DNA from 3 places in the Kribbella sp. NPDC050281 genome. Region 3 is predicted to be linked to each of the others. Evidence: riboswitches for the same ligand, from Rfam matches in the RefSeq annotation. Region 3 holds a riboswitch; each other region holds the start of a gene.
What was found. Region 3 has a riboswitch for ZMP and ZTP ahead of AB0I34_RS19945 (tetrahydrofolate dehydrogenase/cyclohydrolase catalytic domain-containing protein). Riboswitches for the same ligand answer to the same signal wherever they lie in the genome.
Positions count from the first base shown of each region.

Region 1: another riboswitch for ZMP and ZTP. It lies ahead of folP (dihydropteroate synthase); the one in region 3 lies ahead of AB0I34_RS19945 (tetrahydrofolate dehydrogenase/cyclohydrolase catalytic domain-containing protein).
Region 2: another riboswitch for ZMP and ZTP. It lies ahead of AB0I34_RS04270 (glycine hydroxymethyltransferase); the one in region 3 lies ahead of AB0I34_RS19945 (tetrahydrofolate dehydrogenase/cyclohydrolase catalytic domain-containing protein).

Region 1 is NZ_JBFAKS010000004.1:192,615-194,868, forward strand. Features, by position in the region: gene AB0I34_RS06710 (glycoside hydrolase family 18 protein) at 1-476, shown strand, start outside; gene AB0I34_RS06715 (winged helix-turn-helix domain-containing protein) at 673-1,221, shown strand; ZMP/ZTP riboswitch at 1,236-1,325, shown strand; gene folP (dihydropteroate synthase) at 1,369-2,190, shown strand; gene AB0I34_RS06725 (NUDIX hydrolase) at 2,169-2,254, shown strand, end outside.
Region 2 is NZ_JBFAKS010000003.1:5,336-7,589, forward strand. Features, by position in the region: gene AB0I34_RS04265 (acyl-CoA dehydrogenase family protein) at 1-1,089, shown strand, start outside; ZMP/ZTP riboswitch at 1,116-1,197, shown strand; gene AB0I34_RS04270 (glycine hydroxymethyltransferase) at 1,226-2,254, shown strand, end outside.
Region 3 is NZ_JBFAKS010000017.1:56,687-58,940, reverse strand. Features, by position in the region: gene AB0I34_RS19950 (phytanoyl-CoA dioxygenase family protein) at 1-260, shown strand, start outside; gene AB0I34_RS19945 (tetrahydrofolate dehydrogenase/cyclohydrolase catalytic domain-containing protein) at 283-1,125, opposite strand; ZMP/ZTP riboswitch at 1,156-1,244, opposite strand; gene AB0I34_RS19940 (beta-N-acetylglucosaminidase domain-containing protein) at 1,245-2,254, opposite strand, start outside.

The DNA of each region.
Region 1 (2,254 bases), on a different contig from region 3:
ACGACTACTTCGGTGCCTTCAGCGCACAGGGCCCGACCGCGCCGCACTCGCCGCTCACGTCGTTCTCCGGGATTCCCACTCCCGGCTTCTACAGCGACGCGGCGATCCAGAAGCTGAAGGCGAAGGGCATCCCTGCGTCGAAGCTGCTGCTCGGCGTCGGGTTCTACGGCCGTGGATGGACCGGCGTCACGCAGGCTGCTCCGGGTGGCGCCGCCACGGGTGCGGCGCCGGGCAAATACGAGGCCGGGATCGAGGACTACAAGCTGATCTCGACCCGGTGCCCGTCGACCGGGACCGTCGGCGGTACGGCGTACGCGTTCTGCAACGGGCAGTGGTGGGGGTACGACACCCCCGACACGATCCGCGGCAAGATGTCGTACGCGAACACCCAGGGACTGGGCGGTGCGTTCTTCTGGGAGCTGTCCGGTGACACCTCCGACGGGACGCTGATCACCGCGGTGAAGTCGATCGGCTGACACCACCTGAACCGCCGACCGGACCGCCGGCCGCGCCCACCGTCCTGGGCCGGCCGGCGGTTCTTCGGGTCAGTGGTCTTGTCCTGTCTTGGACAGTTCGCATTTGTGCCAGGCCCCCGCGCAGGGAATCCCTTGACTTACTTCCCGCCGTAAACCGTACTTAGTGCGGGTCGGGGTTGACAGGGGAGGGGCGCGCATGGAGAGGCCGTCGGATTCGTCGTTGATCATCGGTGTGGCCACGTCCACGGCCGAGCGGGTGCAGCTCGCACGGTTGCTGGGTGGGGCGGACGCGTTGTTGCTGGTCTCCAGTGCCGAGCAGGCTCGTACCTTCCTCGCGCTGACCGGGGTGACGTCGTCGGCCGGACCGGTTGTGCTGACCCCGACCGTGCTGCCCATCGCCGAGCAGCCTGCCCAGATCATGGCAGTGCCCACCGCTGAACCCGAGCCGGTGCTGGACGAGGAGCTGTACCTGGACGTCGACCGGCGGGTGGTGCGGTGGAAGGACCGCGAGGTCCCGCTGACCCGGCTCGAGCACGACTTCCTGCACTGCCTCGTGGAGGAGCCCGGCCGGGTCTGGACGTACCAGCACCTGCACCACGCTGTCTGGGGCAACGAGCACCTCGGCCACGGCTCGCACATCCACTCCGTGGTGAAGCGGCTCCGCCAGAAGCTCGCCAACCTCGGCGCCACCGTCACCATCCACGCGGTCCGCGGCGTGGGTTTTCACCTGCTCCCGACGGCGTAACTGAGGTAGCGTTTGCGCCGGGTCGTGACTGGCGCATGAGGTGGGCGAACCACCGGGGAGCGATCTCGTCTGGATGACGTACGCCGAGCGCCTGGGCTTCTGGATCGACCGGGAGGCCATGTCATGAATCGGGTCATGAATCGAGTCATGGATCGACCGTTGCTGGTCGGCATCGTCAACATCACCGAGGACTCGTTCTCCGACGGCGGTCGCTACCTGGCGGCGGACAACGCGATCGCCCATGCGCGCCGGTTGCACGCCGGCGGCGCCGACATCATCGAACTCGGCCTGGCGTCCAGCCACCCGGATGCCGCCAAGGTGACGCCCGAGCAGGAGATCGCCCGGCTGGCTCCAGTGCTGGATGCGCTGGGCGACCTACCGTTGTCCGTCGACTCTTACCATCCGGCGACGCAGCAGTACGCCGCCGAGCACGGAGCGACGTACCTGAACGACATCCAAGGCTTCCCGGACCCACGTCGGTACGACGAACTGGCCGAGCTGACGTGCCGGCTGGTGGTGATGCACTCGGTCCAGCACCTCGGTCCGGCCACCAGGGTCCGTACCGAGCCACAGACGATCTGGCCGGCCATCGAGCGATTCTTCGATGCCCGCGTCACCGCCCTCGAGTCAGCCGGCATCACCCGCGACCGCCTGATCCTGGACCCCGGTCTCGGCTACTTCCTGGGCAGTACTCCGGAGCCGTCGCTCACCGTCCTGGCCAACCTCAGCCGCCTCAAGACCCGCTACAACCTCCCCGTCCTCGTCTCCCCGTCCCGCAAGTCCTTCCTGCGCACGCTCACGAACACGGCCCTGTCCGACATCGGCCCCGCCACCCTCGCCGCCGAGCTCCACGCCACCACCCAGGGCGCGGACTACATCCGCACCCACGACCCGGCCGCCCTCTCCACCGCACTCATCGTCCACACCACTCTGACGAATGGCGTCGAATGCCTCAGCACGAAGCGATAGTCGCCGTACTGCGACAAGCCGACCGAGTACTCGTCATCCGCCGGGGCCCGGAGGCGCGCATGCC
Region 2 (2,254 bases), on a different contig from region 3:
GGGATGACCGAGAAGCAGGGCGGCTCGGACGTCCGGGCGAACCTGACCACCGCGACGCCGGCCGGTGACGACGGTGAATACCAGCTGAACGGACACAAGTGGTTCTGCTCGGCACCGCAGGTCGACGTCTTCCTGGTCCTGGCGCAGGCGCCGGACGGACTGAGCTGCTTCGTCGTCCCGCGCGTGCTTGCCGACGGCAACCGGAACGCGTTTGCCCTGCAGCGGCTGAAGGACAAGCTCGGGAACCGGTCGAACGCGTCCAGCGAGGTCGAGTTCCACGGCACGGTCGGCTACCGCCTCGGCGACGAGGGCGCCGGGGTCCGCACGATCATCGAGATGGTGGCCGCGACCCGGCTGGACTGCGTCCTCGGTTCGGCCGCTCTCCAACGGCGCGCGTTGGTGGAGGCGCTCTGGCACACCCGCCACCGGTCGGCATTCGGTGATCTGCTCGCCGACAAGCCCGCGATGCAGAACGTGCTGGCCGACCTGGCGCTCGAGAGTGAGGCTGCGACAGCGCTCGCGATGCGGCTTGCGGCGGCGGTCGATGCGTCGACCGACGGCAACGAGCAGGAGGCCGCGTTCCGGCGGATCGGGCTGCCGCTGGCGAAGTTCTGGGTGAGTAAGCGGACGCCGTTCATGGCCGCCGAAGCCCTGGAGTGTCTCGGCGGGAACGGGTTCGTCGAGGAATCCGGGATGCCGCTGTTGTTCCGGGAGTCCCCGCTGAACTCGATCTGGGAAGGGTCGGGGAACGTGAACGCACTCGACGTACTGCGAGCCCTCAGAAGGCCCGAGTCGCTCGAGGCTTGGCTGCTGGAGGTCGGGGCGGCGCGGGGTGCGGACGAGCGCCTGGACACGGCGGTGAACGACGTACTGCAAGCGCTTGCTGACGTCGAGGGCGCGGAGGCGGGCGCCCGCCGGTTGGCGGCGCGGATGGCGCTCTGCCTGCAGGCGTCCCTGCTCGTCCGGCACTCGACTCCCGCGGTCGCGGACGCCTTCGTCGCGTCCCGGCTGGCGAACGACTGGGGCGGCGTCTTCGGCACCCTCCCGCGGACCACGCCGTTCGGCCTGATCACCGACCGCAGCCTCTGACTCCGAGCCGCGTCCGCACGATAGGGTGGCCGCGTCGCGACTGGCGCGCTGAGGTGGAGAACCACCGGGGAGCGAAGACTGTCGGCACCGTGCGCCTGGGTGCCTACGACCCACTGCAACCGCAGGAGAGACAACGATGACTCAACCCTTCGACGCCGCCGCCGCGTCGGCCGCGTACAACAACGCGCTCCAGGTGATCGCCGCGGTGGAACCCACCGTCGCCGGCGCGATCAAGGCCGAACTGGCCGACCAGCGTTCCTCGCTGAAGCTGATCGCGAGCGAGAACTACGCCTCCCCCGCCACCTTGCTGACGATGGGCAACTGGCTCTCGGACAAGTACGCCGAGGGCACCATCGGGCACCGTTTCTACGCGGGCTGCCAGAACATCGACACCGTCGAGCAGGCCGCGGCCGACCACGCCACGGCGCTGTTCAACGCGCCGCATGCCTACGTCCAGCCGCACTCCGGCATCGACGCGAACCTGGTCGCCTTCTGGGCGATCCTGGCCCAGCGGATCGAGTCCCCGGCGCTGGCCGAGGCGGGCGCGAAGCACGTCAACGACCTGTCCGAGGAGGACTGGTCCAAGCTCCGCCGGGCGTTCGGTGACCAGAAGATGCTCGGTATGTCGCTGGACGCCGGCGGCCACCTGACCCACGGCTTCCGGCCGAACATCTCCGGCAAGATGTTCCACCAGAGCTCCTACGGCACCGATCCGGAGACCGGGCTGCTCGACTACGACGAGGTCGCCCGCAAGGCGCGGGAGTTCAAGCCGCTGATCCTGATCGCCGGCTACTCGGCGTACCCGCGGAAGGTGAACTTCGCGACGATGCGCGAGATCGCCGACGAGGTCGGCGCGACGCTGATGGTCGACATGGCGCACTTCGCCGGCCTGGTCGCGGGCAAGGTCTTCACCGACGACTTCGACCCGATCCCGCATGCGCACGTCACCACCACGACCACGCACAAGTCGCTGCGCGGCCCGCGCGGCGGCATGGTGCTGTGCCAGCCGGAGTACGCCGACGCCGTCGACCGCGGCTGCCCGATGGTTCTGGGTGGCCCGCTCGGCCAGACGATGGCGGCGAAGGCGGTCGCGCTGGCCGAGGCCCGGCAGCCGTCGTTCCAGGAGTACGCGCAGGCCGTCGCAGACAACGCGGTCGTGCTCGCG
Region 3 (2,254 bases):
TGATCTTCAACGGCTACCTGCTGCACCGATCACTGCCGAACACCACGCGGCGCGGACTCCGCCGGGCCCTCGCCAGCCACTACATGAACGCGGAGTCGCTGCTCCCGTGGCACTCCGTGCCGGCCGGCGTCCATGTCGGCAAGCACGACTACCGCGACATCGTGATGGTGGCCGGGACCGACCCGTACGCCTACAAGGGCATCGACGACATCGCCCGCCCGCATTCCCGCGCCGACAAGGACGGCGGCTGCGATCGCTAGAGCACGTCTCTAGAGCCGTGCCCTAGCGGGTCTGTGCCTCGGCGGCGTCGACGGCCTGCTCCAGGAGCAGGGCGATCGTCATCGGACCGACCCCGCCGGGGACCGGTGTGATCAGGCTCGCGACCTCGGCCGCGGCGGCGAAGTCGACGTCCCCGACGTTGCCCTCGTTGTAGCCGGCGTCGACGACGACAGCGCCGGGCTTGAGCCAGTCGCCCTGGACGAAGTTCGCCCGGCCGACCGCGGCCACCACGATGTCCGCGGTCCGGACGATCGCGGGCAGGTCGGTGGTTCGGGAGTGCGTGTAGGTGACGGTCGCGTTCGATGCCAGCAGCAACATCCCGGCCGGCTTGCCGAGAATCGGGCTGCGGCCGATCACGACCGCGTGCGCCCCGGCGATCGGTACGTCGTACGCCTCGAGCAGGCGGATGATCCCGCCGGGCGTCGCGGACCGGAAGCCGGGTTCACCGAACGCCATCGCACCGAACGACCGCGTGGTCACACCGTCGACGTCCTTGGCCGGGTCGATCGCCTCGAACGCGGCCCGCTCATCGATCTTCGCAGGCACCGGGTGCTGCAGCAGGATCCCGTGCACCGCCGGGTCCTGGGACAGCCTGGTCAGCTCCGCGACCAGTTCCTCGGTCGTCGTCTCCGCGGGCAGTACCACGCTCAGCGACCCGATGCCCGCCTTCTTCGACCGGTTCTGCTTCATCCGCACGTACGTCGCGGACGCGGGGTCGTCACCGACCAGCACGGTGGCCAGGCACGGCTGGACCCCGGTCCGCTCCTGCAGTGCACGGGCCCGGTCGGCCGTCTTCGCCACGATCTCGGCGGCAAGGTCGGTACCGGTCATCAAAGTGGCAGTCATAGCGCGCGCTCCCTTGGGCGTCGACAACAGGTCAAGTGCCCAGGCGCGCGGCTCGGCCGGATCGTCGGCGGACCGTTCCCCGGTGGTCGTCCACCTCAGCGCCAGTCGCGGTCCACCGCTCAGGATACCCGGCCGCCCTCCGTCGCCTCGGTCAGGAAGGTCTCGATGACAGGGTCACCGAGCTGGGGATGGGTCTTGGAGTGTGGCAGGCGGGTGTCGCGGATCGTCTTGGCCTGGGTGACCAGGTGGTCGATCTGGTCCCGGGTCGTGGCGGCGTCCGAGCTGTTGCCTTCGGCCACTGCTTCGAGATGCCGGAGGGACTCGCGGAGTGCTTGCGCCCAGAGGAAGGTCGCATCGAGCCAGGCTCCGGCCTCGTCGGCGAACGACGGGTCGGACACCCCAGCGCGGATCCGGGCCGGAGCGTTCTCGATCGCCTCGAGGTACGGCTCGAGTTGCGCGATGGCCCCGGCCAGGTCGCCCGCCTTCCAGGTCTTCCAGAACGCGGCGGTCTGCGCGGCCAGGACCGGCGCGTTCACCAGGTGCAGCCGGCCGTCATAGGTGGCGAGGTCGGCGAAGACCTCCAGCGCCGCGATCGTCTCGGCGTCTCCCCCGGCCCGCTCGGCGAGCGCACGGTGCCACGAGGCCTGCTCGTCGTACGTCGCCGGGTTCCAGCCGAACTCGGCGAACGAGTAGAGCGCGATCTTGCTGGCCCCGGCCTGGTTCATCGGGTTCGAGATCACGCCGACGACCTGGTCGGCCAGGCCAGGCTCGCGACCGCTGTAGGCCGCGAGCAGGATCCGGGCGGCCGCGTAGTCGTTGACCGGGTAGTTGTCCCAGATCAGGATGTCGTGCCCGAACACGGTCTTCGCCTCGGCTGCTTGTGCGGTCGTGATCGTCTCCGGTACGACGCCGATGCCGGTCCAGTGCACGACCACGGCGCTGTCCATCAGCTCCCGTAGCGCCTGCTTGTACGGCGTCTCGTCGACGTTGTAGTACTCGGTCGGGACCATCTGCAGCGGGGCGAGGTCCGGCTTGGTCACGACCCACTCGCGCTGGATCCGGTTCAGCAACTCGCTCTGCGCCCGCCCGGCCCCACCCCCACCGGCGCCGTACTTCTCCTCGTCCTCGG